Regions from separate parts of the Paenibacillus sp. FSL H7-0690 genome, predicted to be linked through region 1. Evidence: predicted binding sites of a transcription regulator. Region 1 holds the regulator's gene; the other holds the start of a gene.
What was found. The regulator LexA, encoded in region 1, represses DNA repair genes until DNA is damaged. The targets are predictions, from matches to a motif close to CGAACATATGTTCG.
Positions count from the first base shown of each region.

Region 2: a site for LexA is predicted at 12,416-12,429, ahead of addB (helicase-exonuclease AddAB subunit AddB). Genes of this name have one in related genera too.

Region 1 is NZ_CP150281.1:3,876,341-3,891,749, reverse strand. Features, by position in the region: gene MHI32_RS17150 (SDR family oxidoreductase) at 1-579, shown strand, start outside; gene MHI32_RS17145 (hypothetical protein) at 2,614-3,300, shown strand; gene MHI32_RS17140 (DUF5316 domain-containing protein) at 3,727-3,930, shown strand; gene MHI32_RS17135 (cupin domain-containing protein) at 3,966-4,454, shown strand; gene MHI32_RS17130 (MBL fold metallo-hydrolase) at 4,455-5,237, shown strand; gene MHI32_RS17125 (methyltransferase domain-containing protein) at 5,273-6,049, shown strand; gene MHI32_RS17120 (hypothetical protein) at 6,050-6,628, opposite strand; gene MHI32_RS17115 (hypothetical protein) at 6,851-7,231, opposite strand; gene MHI32_RS17110 (L,D-transpeptidase) at 7,381-7,719, opposite strand; gene lexA (transcriptional repressor LexA) at 7,898-8,524, opposite strand; gene MHI32_RS17100 (LysM peptidoglycan-binding domain-containing protein) at 8,776-9,189, shown strand; gene MHI32_RS17095 (DUF896 domain-containing protein) at 9,299-9,508, shown strand; gene MHI32_RS17090 (hypothetical protein) at 9,558-10,079, shown strand; gene MHI32_RS17085 (HAD family hydrolase) at 10,114-10,899, shown strand; gene MHI32_RS17080 (FixH family protein) at 11,162-11,587, shown strand; gene metH (methionine synthase) at 11,707-15,144, shown strand; gene rnz (ribonuclease Z) at 15,288-15,409, shown strand, end outside.
Region 2 is NZ_CP150281.1:5,341,755-5,357,163, reverse strand. Features, by position in the region: gene MHI32_RS23640 (RsmE family RNA methyltransferase) at 1-724, shown strand, start outside; gene mtaB (tRNA (N(6)-L-threonylcarbamoyladenosine(37)-C(2))-methylthiotransferase MtaB) at 728-2,071, shown strand; gene MHI32_RS23630 (AzlD domain-containing protein) at 2,396-2,722, opposite strand; gene MHI32_RS23625 (AzlC family ABC transporter permease) at 2,713-3,447, opposite strand; gene MHI32_RS23620 (hypothetical protein) at 3,657-5,882, shown strand; gene MHI32_RS23615 (ECF-type riboflavin transporter substrate-binding protein) at 6,034-6,594, shown strand; gene MHI32_RS23610 (ABC transporter ATP-binding protein) at 6,676-8,382, shown strand; gene MHI32_RS23605 (energy-coupling factor transporter transmembrane component T) at 8,379-9,209, shown strand; gene MHI32_RS23600 (Na/Pi symporter) at 9,263-10,249, opposite strand; gene MHI32_RS23595 (class I SAM-dependent rRNA methyltransferase) at 10,349-11,773, shown strand; gene addB (helicase-exonuclease AddAB subunit AddB) at 12,561-15,409, shown strand, end outside.

The DNA.
Region 1 (15,409 bases):
GCCATGGGCGTTCGTTGCGAACACCTAATGATGGATCTTTCTGTACCTGAAAGCTTTATGGATTTATTAAATAACGTTGAGCAGAAGCTGGGAGAACCTTCCATTCTTGTTAACAATGCTTGTTATTCGGTTAACGATGACTTAACCACGATTACCCCAGAGTCTTTGGATGCACACTACGCAATTAATGTTAGGGCGGTAACTATGCTTAGTGTGGAATTCGCTAGACGGTTTACGCAATCGGCAGGTGGTCGAGTTATTAATATGACATCGGGCCAATCACTAGGCCCCATGGCTGGTGAAATCTCTTATGCCACAACGAAAGGGGCAATAGATGCTTTCACACGAACTTTTGCAGCAGAGGTGGGTCCGAAAGGCATCACCGTAAATGCGATAAATCCTGGACCCACAGACACCGGCTGGATGACTCCTGACCTACGACAGCAGTTATCTAAGCAATTTGTAACAGGTAGAGTAGGATTGCCTAAGGATGCAGCTCGTCTGGTTGCATTCTTAGCCACCGATGATGGGGAGTGGATTACTGGCCAAGTTTTACATTCCACGGGTGGATTCAACTAACGGAGATCGATAGCTCAATGAGACACCTAGCTAATACGATGTGAAAATCGCCTCGTCAGTGATAATGCTGACGAGGCATTATAATTTGATGGGTCTTATATCAAATTCAGCCAGTCCTGGTGGCAGTGATTCGAAGTCGACTTCTTCGAGGGCTTCTGGTTAAATAATTATTAGTAACGGTTCATATATGTCAATCAACGCACCTATACGTTCGCTGATACCAATAAAAGTACCAATAGCTACAATACTTCCGCACCTTCCACCAAATCCGCTATCGTGATTGTCACAGATATGCACGGACTGTCCCGGCTTTAAATCTTCCCATCTCATAATTTAGAGGGTGCTCCTTGTTCTTCAAAAGTTCTCTGGGACATTCCAAAGTAAGCAGCCCTGTCATTTGAGTAATGGTTCTGTCGTTGTATCGGTAGCATCAGTGGCGTCTCCGGGAAACTATTTTCGTTTGCCGCGCGGGCGACGTTTTATGGTTCCTTTTTTCTTGTCCTTTAGTAGTAGATAAGCTGTGTAACATTGTATTGCTGCTGTTAGGAGTTGTACCATGTAGAAGAGTCATCACAGGGATAACCTGAACTGCTCTTTTATTGCTAAAAAAATTTTGTTTTATCTGTAATCAACTCTACGAGTAAGCGTCATAATAAAACCTTGCTGACCATGATGGTAGCAGGGTTTTTGTTCATACATTAAATTTCTTCCCTCACGGAGGCAATGGATCCTATGATACATCCACCAATGATTCCGGAACGAAGCCAATTAGCGATGGTTATCCGATATCTAAAGTTAATTTTAACGGCGATGATTCTCCCAATACGATTTTCAAGCCACTTTTAAGATAGCGATATTCTGGATTCTATTCCCTAGATTGAAATCTTCAATTGCATTTGTAGTACCTCTTCTGATTGAAAATTGGGCTATATTTCCTGCACACATAAACGCCCACAAAATGCTCACAAATAATAGAAGGAAGACAATGAAATCCGTAATCGTTTTCTCAGAGAACCCTTTATTTTAACGGAATTAGGTACTATTCAGACCATTATAAAAAGGCAAACTGTAAACCGGACTCGGTTCACGAGTGGGAAAGAAACCAATATATGACGCTTTGCTAGAACCTTTAAACCCTTAACGCCTTTGGTGTTGAGTTTTTTTTTTGTTTGGGCAAAATAGTGGTTTTGTAACCATCGATGATATGTCTACGAAAAATGCCCGCGAAATGCCCACAAATAGCTGAGGTTAAGGTTATTCGAGGATGTTTTACAGGTGAATATCAAAATTGGCATATTGTTGATTAACAATTTTAACGTGTAAGAAGTTGTTCATTTATCATAAATAATGGGATATCATGGGAGATAGATGAATTAAATGCAGAGACGGAGGAGTGAATTTGGATATAGTTTGGTCAAACTTAATATTTACTTTGATAATTTTCGGGATATTAGTGGTTTTGATTTTTAAAGGTATTAGTTTATTAGTAAGAAGTTATAAATCAAAAAAATAACTCTATAGACGATTATACATAGTCATGGTCAGTCATTGGTTATATTCCCGCATCGTGACTATAAAAGAATTTATCAAAGAGTATTGACACAAGACCTGAGTTACAGATCATTAAGAATGGCGATTTACAGACCCCCCCCGCGGTTGGCTGTGAGTCGCTATTTTATTATTTTTGTATATTCTAAAAGTGTTAAAGTAAAAGTGATTGTAAATTTTTTTTCACTTTAATTGTTTTATCGTCTACCTTGCTCTTGCTCAGTCCAATTAACCTTATGAAACCGAGAAGAACTAAGATCTCATGGGTCACTTTATGGAATCTGGTGGCATTAATTAAGATAGTTGGTGCCCGAATCGTCCGGGAACAATTTGAATTTCGAGCACAACTCCATAGCTGTAAATAAGAACGAGTCGATTGTTTGAAATTTTTCAATCCGTAGCAATAAAATTGAGAAAAGGTTTGAAGAATAAGAGGACACGTCACTCATGTGGGTAATAACTAATATAGTAATAAGGAGGTGCGTAATGAAAAAAATATTATTAACTACAGTTACTAGTATTCTTCTGTCTTCCTCAATTCTCGGTGCATGTAGTAACAATAAAACAACAGACGAGGCAAAACCTACAGCGTCAAGTGCAGCACCTATGCCAGTTGTCGAAGCTACAACCACTCCTGAACCTTCTGCTACTCCTTCTATGGAGGTGCAGGAGTCCGCCAGTCCGGAGGCCACTGATCCTCTAACATCCGATCGACCAAAGACCAAAGCATTTGGTGAACAGGAAGGAGGGATTTCAGGGCAAGAAGGTACACTTGAGCAAGGTGATGGATATTCCCTGTATGTCTTTCAGGATTTCACACTAGACTCGCAGTCTAATCGTTTATTATTGACTAAGGATCCAACCTATTATGCCCAAATTGAACACTTGCCTGCCGGTTACGATCTCACAGCTTTGAAGCAGCAGGGACAAACCGAGCTTTCTGCAATTGGAAAGGCAAACGACCATAGCGGGGAACTAATTGAACATCCTCTAGGTTTTGCTGAATTATATCTGCAGGCTACCAGTGATAAGGGGATAGAAGATTATATGGTCTGGAAGAATCAGGCGGGGGAAGCTTTTCTTTTTCGGATACACAATCCTAAGGGGGATTCGTCGAAGTTTGCACCTTGGGTGATGGTTTCACTGGCAACACTTGAACTTGAAAGGAATTAAGTGTGATCAGAGCCGTAGGAGTTGTGCGGAGTAGAAGGGGTGTGCCATAACCATAATCAAAAAAATGGTTGTTGGCACACTTCTTCTTCTTTTTGGTACCTTACTTCATTCGAACGCCAATTTTCGTTTGCTGAGGTTGCAAATTTCGCGTATGAGCCTGCTATAGGACCCAACAGACCTTATATGAAGCTTTATCTCACATTTGGGATACTAAAGGACTCCATAGTCGCTATTGGCATTAAAAACGCTCAATATGAGCCTCAGCCTTAGGAATAACGTCACTGGAGTCCGAAACCATGCTTCAAAGGCTCAAAATTAGCAAATAGCGTCATCTGGGTCCGAAAGTCATGGCACGTAGTAGAGGGATTTAATGTTAAAATATCTTATATATAGATAACTAATTCTTTCCTGGGAAGGAGTAAGTTCATGCAAATTTTTATTTACATAGGATTGGGCTTCTTTATAATTTCAGGTATATGTGTTGGAGCCTTCACGACAGGTACACAACAAAGAGGTAACTTTTATTCGGAATCTAAGCAAGACCGTAAAGCTAAAAACAAAGTAGCGAATTGGTCCGCTTTAGGTGGTCTTATTTCATTAGCTGTAGCTGGGATTCTTTATTTGTTGTAATTGAACGCACAACATAAGGAGGAGTGTTGCAGATGGTGAAGATTTTTAATGAAAATACGGTCTCTTTTACACAAAAACAGTCCCCGATCCCAGAGTTTGCTTGGCATACGAGTGAAAGGTTAGCTGAAATGGTGGGCTCCAAGCATTTAGTTTTTGATATCAGATCTTTAGATCCTGATAAATATTCTTTTCCTTATCATTTTCATAGAAATGCTGAAGAAATATTTGTGATTTTAGCGGGAAAAGCGATGTTAAGAACACCCGAGGGTTTTACGGAGGTTACTGAAGGGGATGTAATATTTTTTGAAATGGGACCGGAAGGGGCGCACCAGCTTTATAATCATTCCGATGCACCATGCAGGTATCTGGATCTCCGAACGAATCAGGGAATAGATGTTTGCGAATATCCAGACTCAGGCAAAATCAACATTTTGCCCTATCAAGAAATCTATCAAGCAGATGAACAGGCGGATTATTGTAAGGGAGAAGAGCATGTAAGGGGAAAATGGAATGGGGGAGCGTAATTGAGTAAAGATCGTTGGTTTACAGTAACGGAAATTGATCCGACCACCTATGCAATCAGTGAATATGGACATTGGGAAAAGGTGCATTCTTTTTTACTCTTGGGGCAAAAACAAGCCGCGTTAATTGATACGGGATTAGGTATTGATAATATAAAAAGAATAACGGATCAGTTAACGGATTTACCTATCGCTGTCATAACTACGCATGTGCATGCAGATCATATTGGCAGTCATGGGCAATTCGAGACAATCTATGTTCATAAAGCGGATGAGGATTGGCTGATTAGCGGAATAAAAGGCTTGTCCCTTGCCCAGATTCGAAAAGATATGAGCCGGGACATCACACTTCCTGTTCCTGAAACCTTTGATCCTAACACCTACATACCTTTTCAAGGGAAACCAACAGCTCTTTTACAAGAAGGGGATGTGCTCGACATAGGCGGGCGTAAAATAGAAATATACCACACACCAGGTCATTCGCCAGGTCATATCAGCCTTTTTGATCATGCCAACGGATATCTGTTTACAGGTGATTTATTGTATGACGTTACGCCAATCTATGCCTTTTACCCTTCGACTAGTCCGGTTGATTTAGTGGCATCCTTAGAAAAGATTACGGAAATTCCAGGAGTTACCCAAGTATTCGGTTCTCATAATACACTGGGTTTAGATCCATCTATTTTACAAGAGGTCAAAAAAGCGGTTCGTGAGTTACGTGAGCAAAAGGTAGTAGCACATGGTACGGGCATTCACCAGTTTGATGGGTTTAGTGTGCAATTTTAGATTTTTATGTCGAAAACAAATGGGGGTATGGCGATATGGTGTCTACATCAAAGGCTTTTGCTAGATCAATGGATTCTTATTTAAACTACATTAAAATGCCTTGGGGGAGATTGTTTTATCATTCCGCTTGGCAGCAAATTGACAATCACTGCAGCTCTGAAGAGGTTCAATCTATTTTAGATATCGGCTGTGGTTTTGGGATAACCAGTCGTGAATTCGCAAAAAAAGGTTATACAGTTACAGGGATAGATCCGACTCCAGAGATGATAGTCATTGCGCAAGAGTCTGCATGTAAAGACGGTCTTAACATAGCCTTTAGATCGGCAACGCTACAAGATGCAGATGTATTAGCGGACGGATATGACTGGATTTTTTGCCATAATGTGCTTGAATATCTCGATGATCCAAAACAATTGTTAATGGACATTAGTAAAAAACAAAATGAAAACGGAATGCTTTCTCTTATAACTCATAATCCAGTGGCAAAAGTGATGAAAAAAGCCGTTATGAATAAAGATCCTATGGGGGCTATAGACAGTATTGGAAACACGCAGGAATATAGCGGCATTATTCAAACAGACATTACCATCTATACAAAAGATCAATTAGTGGAATGGCTCGCGGAGTGTGGTTATGAGATTAGAAGTATATACGGAATACATAATATCTACGGATATATTGTGGATAATGAAATAAAAATGGATGAGCAATGGCATGTAGAAATGGTGGAGCTAGAGCTTAAGTTAAGCAGTTTATCTCCATACAAGGACGTTGCTATTTTCACACATCTTATTGCGCAAAAAACAACTTAATTATTCAGATACGATTGACCTGAACAGTGCATGTAATTGTTGTACTTGGGAGTAAGCTTCCTTGTACTGGTTGTCGGATTGTTGAATAGGCAATAAACCCGGCAAGAAGGAGATACAATACACAGGCGTTTCTTTGCTGTTCATATATATTTTAAGCGTAAGCTCTTCAATCACATTAGCTTCTTCATCAGCTTCCTTAAGGACGTTAATATCTGCACTTGTTGCAGTAGTTTTGCTGTTTTGATGTCTTTTGGATACTTTTGAAAGGGTAAGTGCGTTAACCACAATCTCGGATCCCATTACATTATCAAAAGAGTATAGCTTTGCTACTGCTTTTTTGTTACTCTTCGGATTTTTGGTACCGATTGCCAATTTTTTATTAGGCTCGTTAAGTGCGATCAAGTGAGATTGATTGGGGGGAATGAATGTTTTGGTGAAGCTGATGTTAAAAGATGAGGTCGCATTAACTAGCTTAGAAATTTCAGATGAAGCAGATAGCGTTTTCAATTTTATAATGGCGGCACTTAGAATTAAAACAACTCCTAAAATAGCAAATAAGTACATCAAGATAATCAGCATATAATCACACCTCCTAGTTATCTCATTAGACTCAAATTGTTGCTTATTGAAAGATATGCCTGAATGATCTCCACTAGTATCTTTTAAAAGGGAAATTCGTGGAATTATAGGATCGGCTTCACGATTAACCCAAAAAAAGCACCCAGAGAAACCTTCCGATTCTGCAAATGATGCAAAATTGGGGGTTGCTGCAAGGGTGCTTTTTAAGGTGATTATGAAAACCTATAGAAAATTGAAGGCAGTGATATGATCGGTATAAACAATCAGCTGTTTGTATTCGATCGGAGTCCCATAACTAGCATAAGGTCTTACAGTAACGTCATTGAGGACAACAAAGTTATAGCTGAAATTTTTATCAGGGTGTTCTGCTCCCAAATAAGATATGTATTCGTCTACAATTACATCATCCATCAAAGATTTTAAATCAAATACATCCTCTTTGTTGGAGACGGTTGGAGAGACGATTCCCTGAATGCTGCCAAAAGAGGTGAGCAAATTCACTTTTTTTCCACTAGCTTGTTCATCATTTAAAAGTAAACCGGACAGCTTACCCAGTGCATCGACTTTAAAATCGACGAGGGTTCTAATTTTTGAATTATTCAAACTAAACACATCCTTTTCAATTTGCAATCCTGTTAACAATATTCGACATATAATCACGAAACTCCTAGTATGCTAATGAAAAAATACTTACTTATGTAATGACCCCCATTTTTAATGTGATTTGGGGGTTGCCGAGCCTCCATTCGAATTTAATTTCTTATCGTTACTCGTGTGCCTATAGGGACAATAGCAGCGAGTGCTAACACATCCTCGTTGTACATCCGGATGCAGCCGTGGGACACCTCTTTCCCAATGGAGGAAGGGTCATTGTTTCCATGAATTCCGTAGTGTGGTTTAGACAGTCCCATCCAAAACACACCGAAGGGACCCCCTGGGTCGGGTTGTTTGTTAATAATAGTGAATTCACCCACTGGGGATTGGGTTAACATCTTACCGATGCCGACAGGGAAACCTCTAATCACAATATCATTGTCCAGAAGATATAACATTCGTTGGGTCAGATCTACAATAATTCGGTAGTTGGGCATTATACGCAACACTCCTTTCTAATTAGGATATGAGCAGAACGCCTAAAGGGTTATTCATAGAAAATGGCCATTTTAGCCACTGGGAACAAATGTTCGTAAGTGGTTGGAAAAGCAAATAAACGTAGAAAAAAGGCTGTTCCGCATATGCGGAACAGCCTTTTATGTTAGAAGTGCATACTTAGTGGATATCTCGAAACAATCCGATGACTCTTCCGAGAATAGTTACGCGATTAAGGCGAAGCGGCTCATAAGCTGGATTCTCCGGCTGAAGCCGTATATGATCACGTTCCTTGTAAAAGGTCTTAACGGTTGCTTCATCTTCTTCGGTCATGGCTACAACGATATCTCCGTTGTCCGCTGTTTGTTGTTGGCGAACAATCACATAGTCACCATTCATAATGCCTGCGTCCACCATACTATCACCCATGACAGACAGCATAAATACTTTGTTGTCACCTACATAGTGAGTAGGAAGTGGGAAGTAGTCTTCGATATTCTCTGTAGCAGTGATAGGTACCCCGGCGGTAACTTTACCTACAACAGGAATCCGTGAGATGGTCTGCGCGAATTGGTGAACATTCTCTGAATCCTCTTGGCCTAGTAATTCTATTGCACGTGGCTTCGTTGGATCTCGACGAATAAGTCCCTTCTTCTCAAGCCGGTCCAAATGACCGTGAACTGTGGAGCTGGAAGCAAGGCCAACAGCTTCTCCAATTTCCCGGACGGAAGGTGGATAACCCTTGCTGCGGACTTCGCTTCGTATAAATTCCAGGATCGCCAGCTGGCGACTTGAAATCTTTGACATTGGAATCAACCCCATATAGTAATGTTTGGGAAAATTATAACATAGAACTACCGTTCGCACAAACATAAGTTCTAACTATTATAAATATAAATCTGCTAGAGTTAAAAAATGGTAGACAAATGATAATAAAATGAACCGCTTGAGTCTCTCGAAAAAAAGAGAACAATTGTTCTGAAATAGTATTGAACAAAACACATGTTCGTGTTATTATAAATTCGAAAGTAAGAACAAGTGTTTGGAGGATGATGATTATGCTAAAATACAGTACATACCGCAGCATCTACGATAAGGCCCCAGTGGTTGAATCTATAGGACATAATGACGTTGCACGTAATTCCGCTAAGGTGAAAGAGATAACGGAACGTTTGCTTGGAGGGATGATTTCGTTGTTCCGTCAAGATTTCTTTATTAAGTTAATATTGATTTTCGTGCTAGTATTATCTGGCCTAACAGTAGTGGGAAATGTATTTGCAGGATCGACGACTATAATGAAGGAAGAGAAGCGGATTGTGGTTGAACGTGGAGATACACTATGGAGTATTGCTCTTAAGAATAAACCAGCTGATATGAAGACAGTTGTTTATATAGAAGGAATTAAACGTTCAAGTGGGATTAAGAGTAGTCAAATTAACGCTGGAGACATACTTACTTTACCTATTTATTAATTTTCTGAGAACATAATAGAATGACCAGTAGAGCTTGCAGGGAGTAGACCTTGACAAGCTCTTTTTCTCATGGCAGAGTTAGAATTAATTTATAGGGGGAGGGAAAGTATTGAATATTGATGAGTTGGTCGCGCGAATTAACGAATTGGCACGCAAACAGAAGAGCGTAGGCCTTAATCAAGAGGAAGTGGCGGAACGCGCCAAGCTTCGTGAAATTTACCTGGGGAATATCCGCAATAACTTCCGAGCACAATTAAATACTATTGAAGTAGTAGATAACGATGAGCATGAACAAGGTAACAAGGGGCTTAAACATTAGCTCGCTGTTCCTTTTCATAGATATTTCAGGATGACTAGGGGGAACGCACATGGCCCGTTCTTGGGAAAGAATGGTTCAACGCAACACACAGCAAATCAACAAGCAAAGAAAGAAACAAGGCAAGGATACGATTTATGCCTCTAAATCTCCTACCCAGAATGCCGAAGTCTTTAAAGGTCGCAACATTGCATTTCCGGTAGTGTTAGTGATACTTGGCACTATGTTTTGGGTAGTTGGTTCTATTGATCAGGCCAAAGGCAATGGCATGCTGGCTAATTGGCTGGGAGTAGTACTGTACTATTTGCTGGCAGCGCTATTGTTCTTCCGTCGTCCGTACTTGAAGGTGGAAAAAGCAAGACTGTCCACTATTAAATTCAATCGCGAACGCGGACTTCCAGCTGCAGATATTGAGAAAATCACCCTTTCGCGTGGAGCTGTAGTCATTAAGCACAAAGGGAAACGTACGAAATGGATTTTCACAAAACTTATGAATCGCTATGATACTAATGCGATGAGTACACGATTAGAAGCATTTGCTAAAGCTCACAACATTGAAGTAGTTCACGAATAGAACTAGACCAGTTAAAGGGAGAGGGAGACCTGTAATGCCAATTTCTGCTGTACTATTTGACCTTGATGATACATTGCTGTGGGATGATCGGAGCGTCGAAGAAGCATTTCGTTTTGCTTGTGAAGCCGCCGGGGATACGATAGATCCACAAGAACTAGAAGTTGCAGTTCGAAAGGAAGCAAGTAGCTTGTATGAATCTTATGAGACGTTCCCATTTACAAAGATGATCGGAATTAATCCATATGAAGCACTCTGGGCTAACTTTACGGCAGGTGAACAGCCAGAATTCCGTCAATTGGAGCAGCTTGCACCGGTATATCGTAAAGAGTCTTGGCGTCGCGGACTTGCAGCGTTAGGGGTGGAAGACGAAGCACTAGCTGAGACCTTGGCAACTAAATTCGCAGCAGAGCGCAGAAAACGTCCATACATCTATGAAGAAACAATGCATGTACTGGAACAGTTACGGGGTCAAGTGAAGCTTTTGCTACTTACGAACGGCTGTCCTGCACTGCAACAAGAGAAACTAGATGGTGTGCCCGAGTTAATTCCTTTCTTTGATCATATTGTGATTTCCGGAAGCTTTGGTAAAGGCAAACCGGATAAGGAAATTTTCCTGCATGCTTTAGAGCTTCTTGATGTAACGCCTGAGCAAGCGGTTATGGTCGGCGATAAGCTGACAACGGATATCCGTGGGGGGCTGGCAGCAGGGTTGACCACGGTCTGGATTAATAGAAAAGGTAGAGCACCTAGTCTTGATATTCATCCGGATCATGAAATCAATCACCTTGAGGAACTTCTTCCACTAGTTCAATCCTTGTAAGATATACAGAGCTATTAGCTCCAACATAAAGACTTTATAAAAGCAGCGAGTTTCTGAGATCCTAAGAAACTCGCTGCTTTTCTGTACATACATACTAACATAAGGAATTCATTAGATTTTTAAGTAAATGATTTAAGTCACAAGACTAATGCGGAATTGACGCAAAATACTGAAAAACCAATAATAATGTGTATAATAGATGGAGATGTATAACATGAATTGGTAGATTTTTATTATTCGATAATGATTGGGAGGGCTCCAAATGATGAGATCGAAGAAATTAGTCGCTGTATTATTAGGTGCAACACTTCTAGTACTAGGTGGATGTTCTTCAAATGGAACCAAGCATTCAGAAATACATAACATGAATATGAACATGTCTATGGAACCTATCAAAGTCGAACTACAATGGAGTCCTGAAGAAGTTGTTGTAAATCAAAAGGTAACCTTTGAAGCTGTGGTGACCCAAGATAACGAGGCAGTAGATGATGCAAAAGAGGTTCTGTTCGAAATTGTGAATAAAAATGATGAGGGACAGAAAATAGAGCTTAAGGGAAAGCTAATTGGTAAAGGAGTCTATCAAGCAGAAGGGACCCTTGAAAAGGAAGGACAATATAATGTCACTTCACATGTGACAGCCCGGACACAGCACTCTATGCCTAGCAAAGAGCTGTCTGTGAAACCATGATTCAAAGGTTCGCAACGCTTACTGAGCAATAACAGATAAAGCAGAGTGGAAAGGAAGGCTTTTCGAAATTCCTTTATTCTGCTAAACTTACTCTAATGTTTTACTGGGGGGACTATTAGTTGGCTAAATATACACTTGAGGAAAGCTTACAACAAAGGATTTTGATCCTTGATGGCGCAATGGGCACGATGATCCAACAGGTGCCTCTTACTGGAGAAGATTTTGGAGGCGATGAGCTGGACGGCTGTAATGAAATGCTGGTATTAACACGTCCAGAAGTCATTCAGACGATTCATGAGCAGTACCTCGAAGCAGGGGCTGATCTCATTGAGACTAACACATTTGGTGCAACCTCTGTTGTGCTAGCTGAATATGATATTCCTCAGCGGGCACGTGAGATCAATCTAGCGGCAGCAGAGTTGGCTCGCAGAGCAGTAGACAAATATGACACACCTGACCGTCCGCGATACGTCGTGGGGGCTATGGGTCCAACAACAAAAACGCTCTCAGTAACTGGAGGCGTTACTTTCCAAGAGTTAGTTGATAGCTATGAGGAACAAGCAGTGGCATTGATCGACGGTAAAGTAGATGTTTTGCTGCTGGAGACCTCTCAAGATACACTTAACGTTAAAGCTGGAAGTATTGGTATTCGTAATGCTTTTGAAAAGACTGGCATCACATTGCCGGTTATGATTTCAGGAACAATTGAACCAATGGGTACTACATTGGCGGGTCAGAATATTGAAGCATTTTATATCTCATTAGAACATCTGAAGCCTATCTCTATGGGCCTCAACTGTGCGACTGGTCCTGAGTTCATGCGGGATCACATTCGTTCGCTTTCGGAGATCTCCTCCGCAGCCGTGAGCTGTTATCCAAACGCAGGATTGCCGGATGAGAACGGACATTATCATGAATCTCCAGATTCTTTAGCTCGCAAGATTGCAGCCTTTGCCGAAAAAGGCTGGCTGAACATTGCGGGGGGGTGCTGTGGAACGACACCAGAGCATATCCGTGCGATGAAGGAAGCACTTTCTGAATATCCTCCACGCCCGCTGACAGGTAATCATCCGCCTGCACTTTCAGGCATCGAGCCTATCTATATTGAGAACGACAACCGTCCATACATGGTTGGTGAACGTACGAATGTACTTGGCTCTCGTAAATTTAAACGTCTTATCGTCGAAGGTAAATATGAGGAAGCCTCAGAAATTGCCCGTGCTCAGGTGAAGAGTGGGGCACAGGTTATTGACGTGTGTGTACAAGACCCTGACCGTGATGAGATTGAAGATATTAAGCTTTTCTTAGAACTGGTTGTGAAAAAGGTTAAAGTACCCCTGATGATCGATACTACCGATCCTAAGGTTATCGATTTGGCTTTGCAGTACTGTCAAGGTAAGGCGATAATTAACTCCATTAACCTTGAAGATGGTGAAGAAAAATTCGAGCTGGTGACGCCGATCATTCATAAATATGGTGCAGCTATTGTTGTGGGTACCATCGATGAGACGGGACAAGCCATTAAGGCCACAGATAAACTGGAAGTGGCTAAACGCTCTTATGACTTGCTAGTGAATAAGTACGGTTTAGCAGGAGAAGATCTTATTTTTGACACATTGGTGTTCCCTGTAGGAACCGGAGATGAACAATATATCGGTTCAGCAAAAGAAACGATTGACGGCATTCGTTTGATCAAGGAAGCACTTCCAGGTGTTCATACGATCTTGGGCATCAGCAACGTCTCCTTTGGATTGCCGGAAGCGGGACGTGAAGTGTTGAACTCAGTATTCCTTTATGAATGTACAAAAGCTGGGTTGGATTATGCGATCGTAAATACAGAGAAAGTGGAGCGGTATGCTTCCATTCCTGCCGAAGAACGTCATCTTGCTGAGGAACTGATTTATAATACGAATGATGAGACGCTTTCTGCTTTTGTAGCTGCTTTCCGTGGTAAAAAAGTAGAGAAAAAAGAGAAGATTTCCAACCTGTCACTTGAAGAGCGTTTAGCCTCCTATGTGGTTGAAGGTACGAAGGAAGGACTCATTCCTGATCTTAATGAAGCATTGACTAAATCTGGTCCGCTGGAGATCATCAATGGACCGCTGATGGCAGGGATGTCGGAAGTCGGCCGGTTATTTAATAATAATGAATTGATTGTTGCTGAGGTGCTGCAAAGCGCTGAAGTGATGAAGGCATCTGTCAATCATCTAGAGCAGTTTATGCAGAAGGATGAGACAGCGGTTAAAGGGAAAATTATGCTGGCAACCGTAAAAGGGGACGTGCATGATATTGGTAAGAATCTAGTGGAGATCATCCTCTCTAATAATGGTTATCAGATCATTAATTTGGGTATAAAAGTACCACCAGAGACCATTATCGAAGCCTTCCGTCGAGAAAAAGCTGATGCGATAGGATTGTCCGGGCTGCTTGTGAAATCTGCTCAGCAGATGGTCCTCACCGCTCAGGATTTACGTACAGCAGGTATCGATGTTCCGATTATGGTTGGCGGCGCAGCTTTGACCCGTAAATTTACGAAGACCCGTATTCGTCCAGAATATGACGGTCTAGTATTGTATGCTAAGGACGCTATGGACGGGCTGGATATTGCCAATCGGCTTATGAACCCTGAAGAACGGGAGAAGATTGCCGAGGAAATTCGTGTGGAGGCAGAAGCAGCGGTTGCGGTGGCGCCTAAGCAAGAACTGCCGAAACTAACCAGAGCAGTGCGTTCCAAAATATCTCCAGATGCACCTGTATTTGTTCCACCGGATTTAGAACGCCACGTACTGCGTAACTATCCATTGGGGCATATTATCCCCTATGTGAATATGCAAATGCTGCTGGGTCATCATTTGGGGTTACGGGGTTCTGTAGAAGCCCAATTAGCTGCTGGAGATCAGCGGACTGTTGAACTGAAAGGTACCGTAGACGATATTCTCCATCAAGCAATGCTAGAGGGTACCATTACTCCACATGCTATGTATCAATTCTTCCCTGCACAATCGCAAGGGAATGATATTATAGTGTATAATCCACAGAATACGTCCGAGATCCTGCATACCTTTACTTTCCCGAGACAAGGGGTAGAGCCTCATCTGTGCTTGGCGGACTTCTTGAAACCTGTTGACAGTGGTATTATGGACTATGTTGGATTCCTAGTTGTAACAGCAGGTCACGGTGTACGTGAATTGTCTACTCAGCTGAAAGAAAGCGGAGATTATCTGCGTTCACACGCCTTGCAGTCGGTTGCACTTGAAGTGGCAGAAGGACTGGCGGAACGCGTCCATCATATGATGCGCGATACTTGGGGTTTCCCGGATCCGGCGGATATGACGATGAAGCAAAGACATGGGGCAAGATACCAAGGAATCCGTGTTTCATTTGGTTATCCTGCATGCCCGGATTTAGAAGATCAAGGTCCACTGTTTAAGTTGTTATCTCCGGAGGATATCGGTGTTCACCTTACAGAAGGCTTTATGATGGAGCCCGAAGCTTCCGTTTCGGCTATGGTATTTGCCCATCCAGAAGCGCAGTATTTTAATGTAGAGAAGCTGTAATTCTTTCATTTATATACCTGGTCTGTAGGGGATTGTATCCCTTTCAGCGGAACCTCCCGTAACTGGGGGGTTTTTTGCTGGAAGAAGGTCGTTTAGAATTGAAAAGAGATGGTTGAGCCAATAAGCAGAAGGGAGGAAAAAGAATGGATTTATATTTTTTAGGTACTAATGCAGGTGTGCCAACGCTACAACGCAATGTAACGTCCGTTACATTAAGACTGCTGGAAGAACGTCGCAGTATTTGGATGTTCGATTGTGGGGAAGG
Region 2 (15,409 bases), 1.5 Mb from region 1:
TAACGTTAGAATTGACGGGGAAGATGCAAGGCATATTGCCAAAGTCATGCGCGGTAAGGTTGGGGACAAGCTTATTGTCAGCGATGGCGTCTCCCGTGAAGCGTTAGTTGAGATTGCTCAGATCGAAATAGGGGAAGTGACAGTGAATATCCTGGAAACCCTGGAGATGACGCATGAACCGCGGATAAAAATCACAGTGGCTCAGAGCTTACCCAAGGCCGATAAGATGGAAACTGTCATTCAAAAGTGTACAGAAATTGGAGCCGTTGGTTTTATTCCTTTTCTGTCGGAGCGCACGATTGTACAATACGATGAACGCAAGGAAAGTAAGCGGCTGGACCGCTGGCGTAAAATTTGTAAAGAAGCTGCCGAGCAGGCACACCGGAACATCGTTCCGGCTGTAGGCTCACCGTTATCCTGGAAGCAGCTGCTACAGACTTTTAGTGAGTATGATGCTGTTTATTTCTGTTATGAAAAAGAAGAAGGCTTGCAGCTTCGCAGCAGTGTTGCCCCTTGGTTATCCTCGCTTTCACCGCAGGCTGGTGGGAAGGTACTGATTGTGGTAGGTCCTGAAGGGGGCTTTACACCAGAGGAATGCCAAAAGGCAGAAGAAGCTGGTGCGGTTTCCGTAGGACTAGGACGGCGTATTCTGCGCTGTGAGACAGCGGGTATGGTTGCCGCTGCTTGTATTTTATATGAATCGGGAGAAATGGGAGGAGCTTAAGAGATGCCATCCGTAGCATTTTATACTTTAGGTTGTAAAGTGAATTTTTATGACACCGAAGCCATCTGGCAGCTATTCAAAAATGAAGGTTACGAGCAGGTCGATTTCGAGGGACCCGCCGATGTATATCTGATTAATACTTGTACTGTAACTAATACAGGTGACAAAAAAAGCCGTCAAATGATTCGTCGTGCCGTTCGCCGCAATCCGGAAGCTATCGTGGCGGTTACTGGCTGCTATGCGCAGACCTCTCCTGGTGAGATTCTTGATATTCCTGGTGTCGATCTTGTTATTGGTAACCAGGACCGCGATCAGATCATGACGCATGTGAAAAACATTGAAGCCTCACGTCAGCCGGTCAACGCTGTTCGTAATATTATGAAGACACGTGAATTCGAAGAGATGGATGTACCTGGCTTTGCGGATCGGACGCGTGCTTTTATGAAGATTCAGGATGGCTGCAACAACTTCTGCACATTCTGCATCATTCCATGGTCGCGTGGACTTTCCCGCAGCCGTGATCCCAAAAGTATCGTAACCCAGGCACATCAATTAGTAGAAGCAGGGTATAAGGAATTTGTGCTCACGGGTATTCATACCGGCGGTTACGGTGATGATCTTGATAATTACCGTCTAGCCGATTTGCTGTGGGATCTAGATAAGGTGGATGGACTGGAGCGGGTACGTATCAGTTCTATCGAAGCTAGCCAGATCGATGAGAAGCTGCTGGAGGTGCTGAACCGTTCCTCTAAAATGTGCCGTCATCTGCATATCCCGCTGCAAGCCGGACATAATGATGTGCTGAAAGCGATGCGCCGTAAATATACGACAGAAGAATATTACGCCAAAATGCAGCTGATCCGTCAGGCGATGCCGGATGTCGGAATTACTACGGATGTTATCGTTGGATTCCCGGGGGAGACCGATGAAATGTTCCGTGCCGGCTACGACTTCATGAAAGCTATTAATTACTCCGAGATGCACGTATTCCCTTACTCCAAGCGGACGGGCACTCCAGCAGCGCGGATGGAGAATCAGATCGACGAAGAAATCAAAAATGTACGCGTGCAGGAATTGATTGATCTTTCGGAAGAAATGCAAATAGCTTATGCTCGCAAATTTGTAGGTCAGACATTAAGTGTTATTCCGGAAAGAGCCGCAAAAGGGGCACCGGGGCGCAATATCCAGCATGGATTTAGCGACAACTATTTGCAGGTGTTCTTTGATGGAGAAGATTCACTCCAAGGAGAACTTTGTCAGGTGAAGATAACGGAAGCTGGCGTGAACGAATGCCGCGGTGAGTTGGTCGGGGTTAGTCAGACTGTGCTTCAGCAGGCTGTCCGTTAAGCAATAGATATTAGTAAAAGACAACAGAGCAGCCATTTTCCCGTTAGCGGGGAAGGGCTGCTCTGTTTTTAAGTTGTTGCTGTCTAGACCACCAATTCATAACAATCTCATGATGCTTTCGGACCCAGCTGGCGTTATTTGTATTTTTTTTGCCTTTTATGCTTAGTTTCGGACTCCAGTGCAGCTATTCCTCAGAAAGTAGTTCATAATAGGTGTTTTTCATGACTATAGCGACTATGGTGTCCGTTAGTGTTCCAAAAGTGGGATAATGCTGCGAATAAGGTCAGCTGTGTCCGATAGTGACTTCATACGCGTAGAAGTGGATCAAAAAAACATCCGTAGAATCATGATTGAAACAATCCCCGCCAGTACAGTGCCTAGCAAGCTCCGGGTTTTTATCGCAACCAAAAAAGTAGGCAATGCCGCAAAAAGCTCAATGTTATTAGCTAAAGACGAAAATTTCCCATCATTCAAAAATATCTCCTGACCTATTAATGCTGCCATAACAGAGATAGGAACATAATTTAACCAGCGCATTCCCCATTCTGGCAATTCAAACCGGCTAAGGATCATGAGTGGAACCACCCTGGGAATGAAGGTCACAAAAGCTGCTCCTAGAATGATCAGAAATACATCCCATCTTACTTCCATTTTTCAAACACCATCCCTATCGTTGACGCAATGACTGTAGCGATAATCACTCCAACACTGCTGGAGAATAGGAAGGAGCTTCCTACTGCTATGATCACGGCAAGGATTGCGACAACCAAATCTAGTTTGATTTTATTACGGTCAATCATGGAAATTACAAGAATGCCAATAAACATCGCAGGTAAGGCAAACTGTAAACCGAATTGATCAGGGTCTGAGATCCACTGGGCTAAAAAAGCTCCCGCTACATTCGCAAGAAACCAATTTAAATAAGCGGTGAGATTTAGACCGTGCATCCATTTTTCACTGATTTGCTGCTTATTCAAAGCTTGATTGATGGCAACTCCGAAGGTCTCATCAGTCAATAAAGAACCAACCAGCATATTTCTCAGTGGGGAAAGATGGCGGAAATAAGGTGAAAGAGCTGCACTAAGCAAAATATGGCGAAGATTCACGATAAATATCGTAATAATAATGGCCGCAGGCGAGCTGCTAACAGCTATCATTCCAGCAGCTATAAACTGAGCTGAGCCCGCGTAAAGAATCAAGCTGATTAAGGCAATCTCAGCAATGCTGAGCCCGGCTGTCTTTTGAACAACACCTGCTGCAAGTCCGATGCTTAAGTAGCCTAGTAGTGTGGGAATACAATCTTTTACCCCTTTAAGGAAGCTATCTTCCTGTTTAGGAGACGGGATTGCTTCTAGTTGGACGTTCTCTGCACTCATCGTAGCCCCCTTGTTTCAAGAAAGAATGTAGTAGTTAGCATATTACTTCCTAATATTTTGATCAACCTTTACCGTATTATCTAGTCTGAAAGTCCCGAATTTCGCTTTATAGAGCCAGGGGGTAAACACTTAGGGTACAATTGTCGATATAAGTAAAAGAGTGTGGGGATAAACCACCGAACGACATTATAGCCTAAGGGAGAGAACAAATGACTGTGTACAGGAAAATGACGAAAATGCTCCTCATCATGATATTGTTAGCTACTGCGGTTTTTCCGGTAAGTGTCTTTGCAGCGACCGGCGATATCAACTCGATTGAATTCGAAAGCTCCGCTAAAGTAGAGCTTACGGTTGGACAAACGCCAAAGCAACTTAAGGTATATGCGAATGTGGAAGGGTCCTCATCTAAAAGAGATGTGACAGGTGCAGTTGTATGGAATTCTTCTAACACAAACGCTGTAAAGGTAGTAAATGGCCTATTGACTCCGATTGACAGTGGAAAAGCTATTATTACAGCGACTTATAATCATGCACTTGCTACCATTGAAGTTGAGGTAGCCCATCCTGTTAAAGAACTGAAGCTCGAATATAGTTCTGAAGGGAACTACAAATTGGGTGATGATGAGGATAAACTGCTGGTCAAAGCCAATGCGATTGGTGGAGAAACAGCGACTTCTGCTAAGGATGTAACGGCTGATACTACTTGGAGCAGCTCCAACACAAGCGTGTTGACCATTGCAGAAGGTAAGATCACTTTGGCTGGTGAAGGTACAGCAACGATCACTGCCAAATACAAGACCTTAACAGCAACCTTTAAGGCTGTAGTGAAATTGCCTTATTCTGAAATTGAGCTTAAACATGACGACAAAATCGTTAAAGAACTAGAGATGCTAGTCGGAGATGCACCTTTGAAGTTGGTTGCAGAGACTAAAGAAACTACAAAATCCAGCGCAAATGATATTTCAGAGAAAGCAGAATGGTCCTCTTCTAGTGCTAGTGTAGCTACAGTAGACAAAGGCGAGATCAAAGTATTGTCTGCTGGTAAAGCTGTAATTACAGTGTCCTATCTGGGGATTACACAAACAGTAGACGTATATGTACGTGCTCCTTATGAAGCGCTACTACTTACTCCTACAGGAGATCAATTCCTGTTTATGGGCGAAACCCTGAACGTTAAGGCTGAGGTTCGCGATGCTGCGAATTCTACTCCGAACATTTCAGGCAGCGCAGTATGGACTTCGGATAATCAATTGGCGGCAACCGTTACGCCTGGTAGCGATACTGCGGCAGTGACTGCTAAAGCAGTGGGAACTTCGGTTATTAAAGCAGAGTACAGAGGAATTAATAAAAGCTTTAAGCTGACAGTTTATCCTACGATCACAGAACTGGCAGCCGACAAGACGGAATTGGAGCTTTACACAGATGACACCGTAAGCCTTCCAAAAGTAAATGGTACAAAGCTTGACGGTACAAAGCTAGATCTTAGCAGTGATATTGAGTGGACCTCTGCGGATGATGAGATTGCCACCATTAAAGACGGCAAGATTGTAGCTGAATCGGCAGGTATTGTGAAGGTTATCGGTAAAATAAAATCAGAAAACCCAACGACTTCAAAAACTGCTGTAAGAGAAAAAAGTGTTGAAGTAAAGGTTACAGTGAAAGATAAAGTCCTTGTCTTGCTTGGACCAGAAGAAAACCTGGTGATTGTTACTGGTGAAGAGAAGGCTGTTCCTGAAGTAAAAGCTGTGATGGAAAACGGCAGTGAACTTGATGCTACTGCAACTATGGAATGGGAGCTTACCGGTACGAATGCGATTATCAAGACAACAACTTCCGGTAAGGTAATCAAAGGACTGGTGAAGGGTTCTGCTACTTTAAAGGGAACTTACGCTAATAAAACCATCAGTATCCCAGTTACCATTGAACAAAAGGTTACTAAGCTAGTTGTAGAACCTACTGCTATCGAAATGAACATTAAAGGCTCTAAAGCGATAAAGGTAACGGCTTATTATTCTAATGGTAAGACAGGGAATGTCTCCAGCAGTATGAATTGGGAGTCCTCAAACGAGGCGGTTGCTACGGTTAAAGCTACAACCGTTAAAGCAGTAACAGAAGGTACTGCTACGTTGACAGGATCTTACCAAGGGATTGCTGCTAGTGTCAAAATTACTGTAGTTCCTAAATTAACAAAGCTGACCGTTAATGAGAGCAGACTGAAAATGGCTCCGGGAGCCGTTCAGAATGTAGTCGTGACTGCACAGTATGATACTGGTAAGACTGCTGTTGTTACTGGAAGTGCGGTATGGACCAGCTCCAAGCCTTCTGTAGCGAGAGTATCTGCAAGTGGTCAGATTGTAGCTGTGAGTAAAGGAACGACATCCATTAAAGGAAAGCTAGGCGGCAAAACAGTTACAGTATCAGTGACAGTGAAGTAATAGAGAATAAGATCTGAATTATCAACTATGAATCTGCAAAGCCAACATTATGTTGCTTTGCAGATTTTTTTATTTGGATTCTATAGTAATTCCGACTATTCCGATGTATAATCACATAAAACATAATAGATGCGTTGGGGGAGATGAAAACATGGCAAAACAAAAGGTGTTGTCGATCAAGACGATAGTAGCGATTGGTATTGGTTCTGCTTTATTCGTTATATTGGGGAGATTCGGCTCGATTCCTTCGGGTATTCCAAACACTAACATCGAGACTACATACGCATTACTGGCATTGTTCTCCCTATTGTACGGCCCGTTTGCCGGATTATTTATAGGCCTGATCGGGCATACCCTGAAGGATACGATATCTTATGGATCGCCATGGTTCAGTTGGGTCATATCATCAGGAATTGTAGGGCTGGTTATTGGCTTGTTAGTAGCTAGAATCGCTATTCATGACGGGGAATTCGGACGGAAGGAAATAATACGCTTTAATCTGGCTCAGATTGCAGCGAATGCTGTAGCTTGGTTCCTTGTAGCCCCAGTGTTGGATATTCTGATCTATGCAGAACCCGCTAATAAAGTATTTACGCAAGGACTGACCGCAGGTGCATTAAATATAGCTTCGGTGGCAGTGATCGGATCTTTACTAGCCATTGCGTATGCTAAGACAAGAACGAAACAGGGCAGCTTGACTAGAGAAGCTTGAGTGGAATACATATCCAAGCTAAAAAGCCGGTGGAAATCACCGGCTTTTTTCTCTTCACATTAACCCAGAGGAAGGTCTCAGATGAAAAAAGTAATGATTGAATTTAAGGATTTCAGCTTTCAATATCGGGCGCAGCAGGAACCCACACTACAGGGGATTAACTTAACGATTGTTGAAGGGGAGAAGGTGCTTATCGTGGGACCCTCAGGTTCTGGGAAAAGTACACTGGCTCATTGCATTAATGGTCTCATCCCTTTTGCTTACAGAGGGGAAATATCAGGTTCATTACGGATTATAGGCCAGGAGCAGAAGGATCTGAGTATCACAGAGCTGTCCAATCAGGTAGGTACCGTATTGCAGGACCCGGATGGACAATTTGTAGGTTTAACGGTTGGCGAGGATATCGCCTTCAGTCTAGAGAACCATGTGGTTCAGCAGACAGAAATGAATAGCAAAGTGGCGGCTGCCGCAAGAGCGGTGGATATCCACGAATTTCTGGCCTCTTCTCCTCAGGAGTTATCGGGTGGACAAAAGCAAAAAACGTCCTTGGCAGGTGTTCTGGTAGGTGATGTGGACATCCTGCTCTTTGATGAACCGCTGGCAAGCTTAGATCCTTATACCGGTACAAAAGCGATTGAGCTTATTGATCGAGTGCATAAAGAGACAGGTAAAACCGTTATTATGATCGAGCATCGTCTTGAAGAGGTGCTGCATCGGGCGGTGGACCGTATTATTGTGATCCATGAAGGACGTATTGCGGCGGATATGCCGGCTGCAGAACTGTTGAGCACAACGTTGCTTTCAGAATTTGGCATTCGGGAACCTCTCTATTTAACGGCTTTGAAGTATGCCGGATGTTCGATTACAGCAAATATGAATCCGCAACATGTGAACGATATAGAGTTGGAGGCGTGTTCTAATAAACTTAAGATCTGGTATGAGTGCAATCAGTCGCGCCAGGATAAGCTGGAGAGCCCACCCATCCTTGAACTGCAAGATATTTCTTTTGGATACGAAAAAAATCAGCAGGTGCTGGATAAGCTCAATCTCTGTATTCATAAAGGAGAGATGGTCTGTATAGCGGGGCGAAATGGGGCTGGGAAATCTACAGTTTCTAAGCTGATTTGTGGCTTCTATAAACCTACTTCCGGATCAATACGGATGCATGGGCGTGATATTGCTCAGGACACGATTAAGGAGCGGGCAGAGCGGATTGGTTTTGTTATGCAAAATCCCAATCATATGATTTCAAAGACACTTTTATATGATGAGGTTGCCCTAGGACTAAGACTCCGAGGTTGCCCTGAGGAGCTCGTTCGTGAACGCGTCCATCAAGTCTTGAAGGTGTGCGGACTTTATGTTTTTCGCAGCTGGCCGATCTCGGCGCTCAGTTACGGCCAAAAGAAACGGGTCACGATTGCCGCCATTCTGGTACTGGAGCCGGAAGTGATCATTTTGGATGAACCGACTGCTGCTCAGGATTACAGGCATTATAACGAAATGATGGAGTTTCTCTTGACGCTGCGGGGGCAGGGGATGACGGTCATTATGATTACGCATGATATGCACTTGATGCTGGAATATGCCGATAGAGCTATAGTGTTAGCTGATGGCGTGAAGCTTGCGGATGATAGCCCTGAGCGAATATTAACGAATACTGATGTGGTGAAAAAAGCGAACTTGAAAGAAACCTCGCTTTTTGCCCTAGCTATAAAAGCTGGATTGAAACAACCGGAGGAGTTCGTTAGAAGGTTTATTGCGTATGATAGGAGGAGCCGAGGCGGATGAAGGCCAAAATGTTAACTTTTACGAAGCAGGATTCACCTATTCACCGTCTTACCGGCGCTACGAAGTTGATTTTATTTGTAGTGTGGTCTGTGACGGGGATGATTACATATGATACAAGATGTCTAATTGTGATGCTGTTATTTAGTTTGCTTGCCTTTAGAATTTCCAAAGTTCAATTTCAGGATTATGCTTTCGTATTATATTTTATTTTGATTTTCTTTTTGCTTAATCATATAGCTATCTTTATTTTTTCTCCTTTGGAGGGCGTACGTGTTTACGGGACACGTCATGATATTATGCATATTGCAGGCCGGTATACGGTAACTTGGGAGCAGCTATTTTATCAATTCAATATTGCCCTGAAATATGCGGTGGTCATTCCTATGGCATTATTATTTCTTCTAACGACCAATCCCAGTGAATTTGCAGCATCCTTAAATAGAGTTGGAGTGAACTATAAAATTGCATATTCTGTATCGCTGGCACTGCGGTACATTCCGGATATTCAACGAGATTATGAGAATATATCGTTCTCTGCTCAAGCAAGGGGAATAGATATTTCTAGAAAAGAAAAGCTGCCTAAGCGGCTAAAAAATATCATTTCGATTCTGATGCCCCTAATTCTGACTAGTATCGAGCGGATTGAAAATATCAGTACCGCTATGGAGCTGCGCGGCTTTGGCACTGAGACCAAACGAACTTGGTATAGCCGTCGCCCGTTCACAAGAGACGATTATTTTGCATTGGCTTTGTTTGCGCTGATTGGAATTTTCTCGACGGTGATCACTTTTTACGACGGTTCGCGGTTTTATAATATTTTCGATTGAAGTATAATAGTACAGTTGTGGAAAACTGGGATTATATTAACGGCACCTTTTTGTTAAGACTGAAGACGTTTCTCCAGTTTTGACCATATAGGCAGGTAGCATAATGGCAGTGCTAGAAGTGAGCAGACTACGTTGAAAATGGTCTGGGCGTGGGCGATTTGTGAAGCAGGACCTCCACCAATCCATGCAGCACTTGCTTGTAGCAGCCCGATCATGGGCAAGAATAATAGTGCACCACCTACATTAAGCGCAACATGGGACCAAGCGACGAAGACGCCGGATGGCGTGCCGCCGATGGAAGCGATGACCGCTGTAACACAGGTGCCTACGTTGGCACCCAGCACAATGGCTATACCTAGCTCAGGCGGCATGGCACCCGAGGCGGCAATGCTCATAGCCATAGCTATGACAGCAGCGCTGCTATGGAGCATGGCTGTTAGGCACGCTCCAGCGGCGAGCCCCCATAAGGCACTAGTAGCGGCATGGTTTAGGAACCAGAGGAATAAGCCACTTTCCTGAAGTATTCCGCCGATAGACTGCATGACAGCGATGCCCCATAGGACGAGGGCGAAGCCTGATACAGCCAGACTGATAAATTGCAGCGGCGGGGATATTTTGTGGCAGAGCTCTGCCACTCGCGATGTAGGCGGCAGTTCGCCTGCAATAACTGCCGCTGCCCACAGACTGAGCGAGGCTGCCAGCAAGGGCGTGGCCATGGTATTGATCTGAAGTCCGATCAATTCTGTAGTTAATGTGGTGCCGATGTTGCTGCCCAGGATAATGCCAAGTGTGCGGGCATAGGTAAGCAGGCCGGCATTGACCATGCCGATAGTCAACACCGTTACAGCAGTACTGCTCTGGAGTAAGGCGGACAACAGGCTGCTGGCAATCATTCCTTTAATAGGTGTTGAGGTAGCTCTATTTAGGCTTGTAGTTAATAGAGGGCCTGCTAGCTTGGACAACGCCGTTTCCATCAGCTTCATGCCGGCTAGAAAGATAACAAGACCATATATGATAGGGAACAGCAAATCACTGAACATAGGGCATACTCCTTTGGACGAGGGTTGTACACCAATATATGAATGTATTGCATGGGACATGTATAAAAACATTTTTAGAAAAACAGGGAGTTGAAGTCATTGCCATCGGTTATTTTAGAACGCAATCGCAAAAAAAGACTGGAACAGGGCCATCCATGGGTCTATGCAGGTGAAGTCGCATCGGTAGAAGGAAATCCGGAAGCGGGGGGTTTAGTAGATGTCCTTAATCATCAGGGCCGATTTTTGGCCGTGGGATATTACAATCCAGCGTCACAAATTCGGGTAAGAATTGTATCGCAGGGACCCCTTGCGATCATGGATACAGCCTTTTTTGCAGAACGGTTTGCGAATTGTCTGCAACACAGAAACCGGTTCCTTCCGGGTGCGGATGCTTATCGCTTGGTTTATGGTGAAGCGGACTTTTTGCCGGGGCTTATTGTAGATCGATTCGGAGATATTTTGGTTGTGCAGCTGCTTACCCTCGGAATGGACAAGCGGCGTGCAGAAATCGTCGAAGCATTGGTGCAGGTTATGGCACCGCGCGGAATCTATGAGCGCAGTGATGTTAGTGTGCGCGAGCTTGAAGGTATGGAGCAGACAACGGGTGTGCTGTACGGGGAATGTCCAAGGCATGTAACCGTGAGCGAGAATGGCCTGAAGCTGGTCGTTGATATTGAAGAGGGCCAGAAGACAGGTTACTTCTTTGACCAACGTGAGAATAGAGCTTCCATTGCTCCGCTCATGAAAGGCTGGGGAGGACGAAGCGGCATTACGCTACAGGAAATTGAAACTGAGGATGGTTCACTACAGACCTTACCAGTTAATAAGAGCGGCAAACATGTAACGTTCCCTTATTGGGACGGTGCGACAGTGCTGGAATGCTTCTCGCATACGGGCAGCTTCACGCTGCATGCCTGCAAGTATGGCGCGAAAAAAGTAACCTGCCTTGACGTTTCAGCACACGCCATTGAGAGTGCCAAAGTGAATGTGGAGCTGAACGGCTTTAGCGATCGTGTTGAATTCGTAGTGGATGATGCTTTTGCATATCTACGGAATCAGGTTAAAGGACTAGAGGAACGTTCTGAACGGGCGACAGTTGCCAGTGGAACAGATACGGCAGCAGCTGCTGCAAATCCTAAATCCGGAGGCAAAACAGCCAAAACCGACACATCCAAGCCGATGACGGCAGGTGGAGGAAGAACTTGGGATGTAGTCATCCTAGACCCTCCGGCGTTTGCCAAAACCAAAAGTGCAGTAGCTGGCGCTTGCCGTGGTTACAAGGATATCAATCTGCACGGGATGAAGCTGGTGAACGAAGGCGGCTATTTGGTTACCGCAAGCTGTTCTTACCATATGCAGCCAGATCTGTTCCTCGAAACGATTGCCGATGCTGCTAAAGATGCTGGCAAGGTGTTGAGACTTGTAGAATGGCGGGCCGCAGGCAAAGACCACCCACAAATACTTGGCGTTAACGAAGGACACTATCTGAAGTTTGCGATTTTTGAAGTGCGGAGTAAAAAATAAGCCTGAAGGTCAAAAAAGGTTTACAGTGCCAAGTAACAAATAAGATAAAAGGGCTGGTCGTAGGGTGGCCGTGAGTCGGCTGTAAGGCAAGGAGTTGCCAACGGACTCAGATGACTCTATTTAGTGTAAACAGCCCATTATTGAATTCTTACGGACCCTAAAGGCGCTATTGCCCCAATAACATCCGTAATGCAGCACATTTTCGAAGAATAGCGTCAGTGGGGTCCGAAAAGTTGCCATAACAGCACTGAATCCACGAATAACGGCTTCTGGGTCCCTAAGTAATTAATGAAACAAGCCTAGCCGAAATGTTGAGTGTTAAATTCGGAATACTAAATAGTAAACAACGAATGATGCTTATTGAATTATGATATGCGGAATGCGGATTACAAAACGATCGGCGTAGAGTGCTAATGTTGAGTGCGGGGTGTTGAGTATTGAACGCTGAACGCTGAACGCTGAACGCCAACAGTCTAACATTGACCCTACGCTCCGACATTGGCAGCTCCTATCTAACGTTGCACAACTGGCATTAAAAGCAAACTAAACACTCTAAAAAGCAAGCCGCCAAAATCCGGAGGTTTGCTTTTTTTATTTGTACTCATAGCTGTTTATCCTTTGTAAAACATTAGAAAATACTAGCAAACACATGTTCCGATTAGTGTGGTTATGATATACTGAGGGGACGAGGAATCACTGAACTTTTTTAATTGGAGTGTAATCAACGGGTGGATATTTCACCCTGTATTCTATATATTTTCTCCGCTACGGAAGGAGTCTATCATTTATGCCGGTAACCTTTTTACTAGGCCGCTCGGGCAGTGGCAAGACAACAAAAATATGGGAATCTATCTCTTCTTCCTTAGAAAAGGAACCGCTTGGTGCGCCGATTATTATTCTTGTGCCAGAGCAAGGTTCTTTTGGAGCAGAACGGGGGCTTCTGACCGTAGGGAATGTGAAGGGAAGCCTTCGGGCGCAGACACTGAGTTTTTCGCGGCTTGCCTATCGTGTGAAGCAGGAAACTGGTGGCAGTGCAAGTCTGCCAATCAGTGAAGAAGGTAAGAAAATGTTAATTTACAAAATCATCAGTCGCCGCAAAGAGGAACTGAAATTATTCGGTGCCTCAGCAGACAGACCGGGTTTTGTGGAACGTCTGAACCAACTGCACACGGAGATGAAACGTTGCTGTTTGGGTTCCACTGATTTAGAGGAACAGCTGTCCGCTATGCGAGGAGCTATTGCAAGAAGTCCTATTCTTGAGGGTAAGCTGGATGATTTGCAGCTGGTATTTAGGGATTTAGAGAAGGAAATGTCCCGTCTTTATATCGATGAAGAGGATCGTTTAGCAGAACTGGCTGAGCATATTCCAGATTCCTCCTACATTCGCGGGGCAGAGATTTGGGTAGATGGGTTCCATGGATTTACTCCGCAGGAATTCGTAGTGCTTCGAGAATTGATGCAGCAAGCTTCGAAGCTGACGGTTTCGCTTACAATTGATCGTCCTTACCCCTATGGAGATCAGTTGAATGAGCTTGAATTGTTTCACCCAACTGCGGTTACTTACATTAAACTGCGAGGAATTGCTGAAGAGCTGGGCATTGATGTATGGGACGAGCTGCTGGAGCTAACGGTTCTTCCGCGTTTTGAGGAAAGTCCAGTACTTGCTCACCTTGAACGGGGATATGATCGCCGGAAGGCTTGGATAGGTGCGGATGAACTGGCAAGAGAGGCTATATCCATAGGCGCCGCAGTTTCGCACAGAGCAGAGGTTGAGGGAGCCCTGCGCGAAATGACTAGACTGGCGCGGGATGAAGGTGCAAAATATGGCGAAATGGCCGTATTGATGCGCAATATTGGCGATTACGAGCAGCTGGTTCAGCCGTTGTTCCAAGATTATGGAGTGCCATTTTTTCTGGACCAGAAGGTGAATGAGCTGCATCATCCGCTAGTGGAGTTTATACGTTCCGCATTGGATGTAGTGCGTCGTCGCTGGCGTTATGAGGATGTATTCCGTTGCGTAAAGACGGAGCTTCTGCTTCCGCTAGACGGTAGTATTACGCGTGATGATATGGATGCTTTAGAAAACTATGTGCTGGCTTGTGGGATTCAGGGGTACCGCTGGACAGATGGCCGCTCCTGGAAAGGTATTCCTAGCTTGTCGCTGGAAGGCGGCAGACAGATGGATGATGAACTGCTTGCTACTATGGAACGATGCCGTGCTAGTATAACAGGTCCATTATTTGCTTTTGAGAAAAGAATCCAGAAAAGTCGTAGCGGTCTTGAACTTTGTACGGCATTGTACAAGCTGCTTGAAGAGACGGATGTTGCGCGAAAGCTGGAGAAACTCAGTGTTAAGTCTATGGAGAAGGGCCAACCCGAGAAGGCTAGGGAACATAGCCAGTTGTGGGGTGCGGTACTTGATCTGTTAGATCAGATAGTAGAAATGATGGGCAATGAAAGACTTGAGTTTGAAGTGTTCACTGGAGTTCTAGAGACAGGTCTTGCTGAACTTAAAATGGGACTAGTTCCGCCCGCACTGGATCAAGTATTGGTCGGCAATATGGATCGGACTCGCCCAACGGGGGTTAAATACGCTTTTTTGCTTGGATTTAATGAAGGTGTTGTGCCTGCGCAGTTTAAGGAAGATGGAATTCTCTCGGAAGGTGAACGCTCCGTACTAGAGAATGCTGGAATGGAGCTTGCTCCCGGCGCTTCTCGTAAACTGCTGGACGAGCGGTTTCTGATCTATAATGCACTAACGACAGGAAGCCGAAAGCTCTGGATTAGCTACGCTACAGCGGATGATGAGGGCAAAGCTCTCCTTCCCTCTGAGGTTATCCGGCATTTGCATAGAATGTTCCCAAGGGTTCAAGAGCACAGCTTGTCAGCACTTCCCCCTTCGGGACTACCTATAGAAGTCGAAAATCCTATCCATCTCGGTTTCATTGGTCAACCAGAACAGAGTCTTCGCGCATTGATTATGCAGCTGCGGCAGTGGCGCCAAGGAACAGAAATTCCGGAGCTATGGTGGGATGTGTATAACTGGTTTACTAAGAACGAAGATCGTAAATTTCAACTGGAACGTTTGCTAAGTTCACTGTTCTATCGTAATGAGGGAACGAAGCTAAAGCGTGGCACAAGCCTCAGATTGTATGGTGGCTCAACACTGCGGGGCAGTGTGTCCCGGATGGAGAAATTTGTTGCGTGCTCATTTTCCCATTTTGCGTCCTACGGACTAAGACTGAAAGAGCGCCAGTTATATAAGCTGCAAGCACCTGATATTGGACAGCTGTTCCATGCTGCGCTAAGTGATATGGCGATAAGACTGAAACAAGAGGGACGGGGCTGGGGCAGCTTGTCTCCGGATGAATGTCGGCGTGAGGCCAGTGAGACAGTAGAACGGCTATCTCCGATGTTGCAGGGTGAAATTCTAATGAGCTCCAAACGTTACGGGTACATCTCCCGTAAGCTTAAGAATATTGTTGGACGTGCTTCTGTGATTCTGGGCGAGCACGCCCGCCGGGGCAGCTTTGAGCCAGTAGGGCTGGAGCTGGATTTTGGACCGGATAAGGAGTTGCCGCCTTTAAGAATTACGCTGCCGAATGGCTGTGTGATGGAGGTCGTTGGCCGGATTGA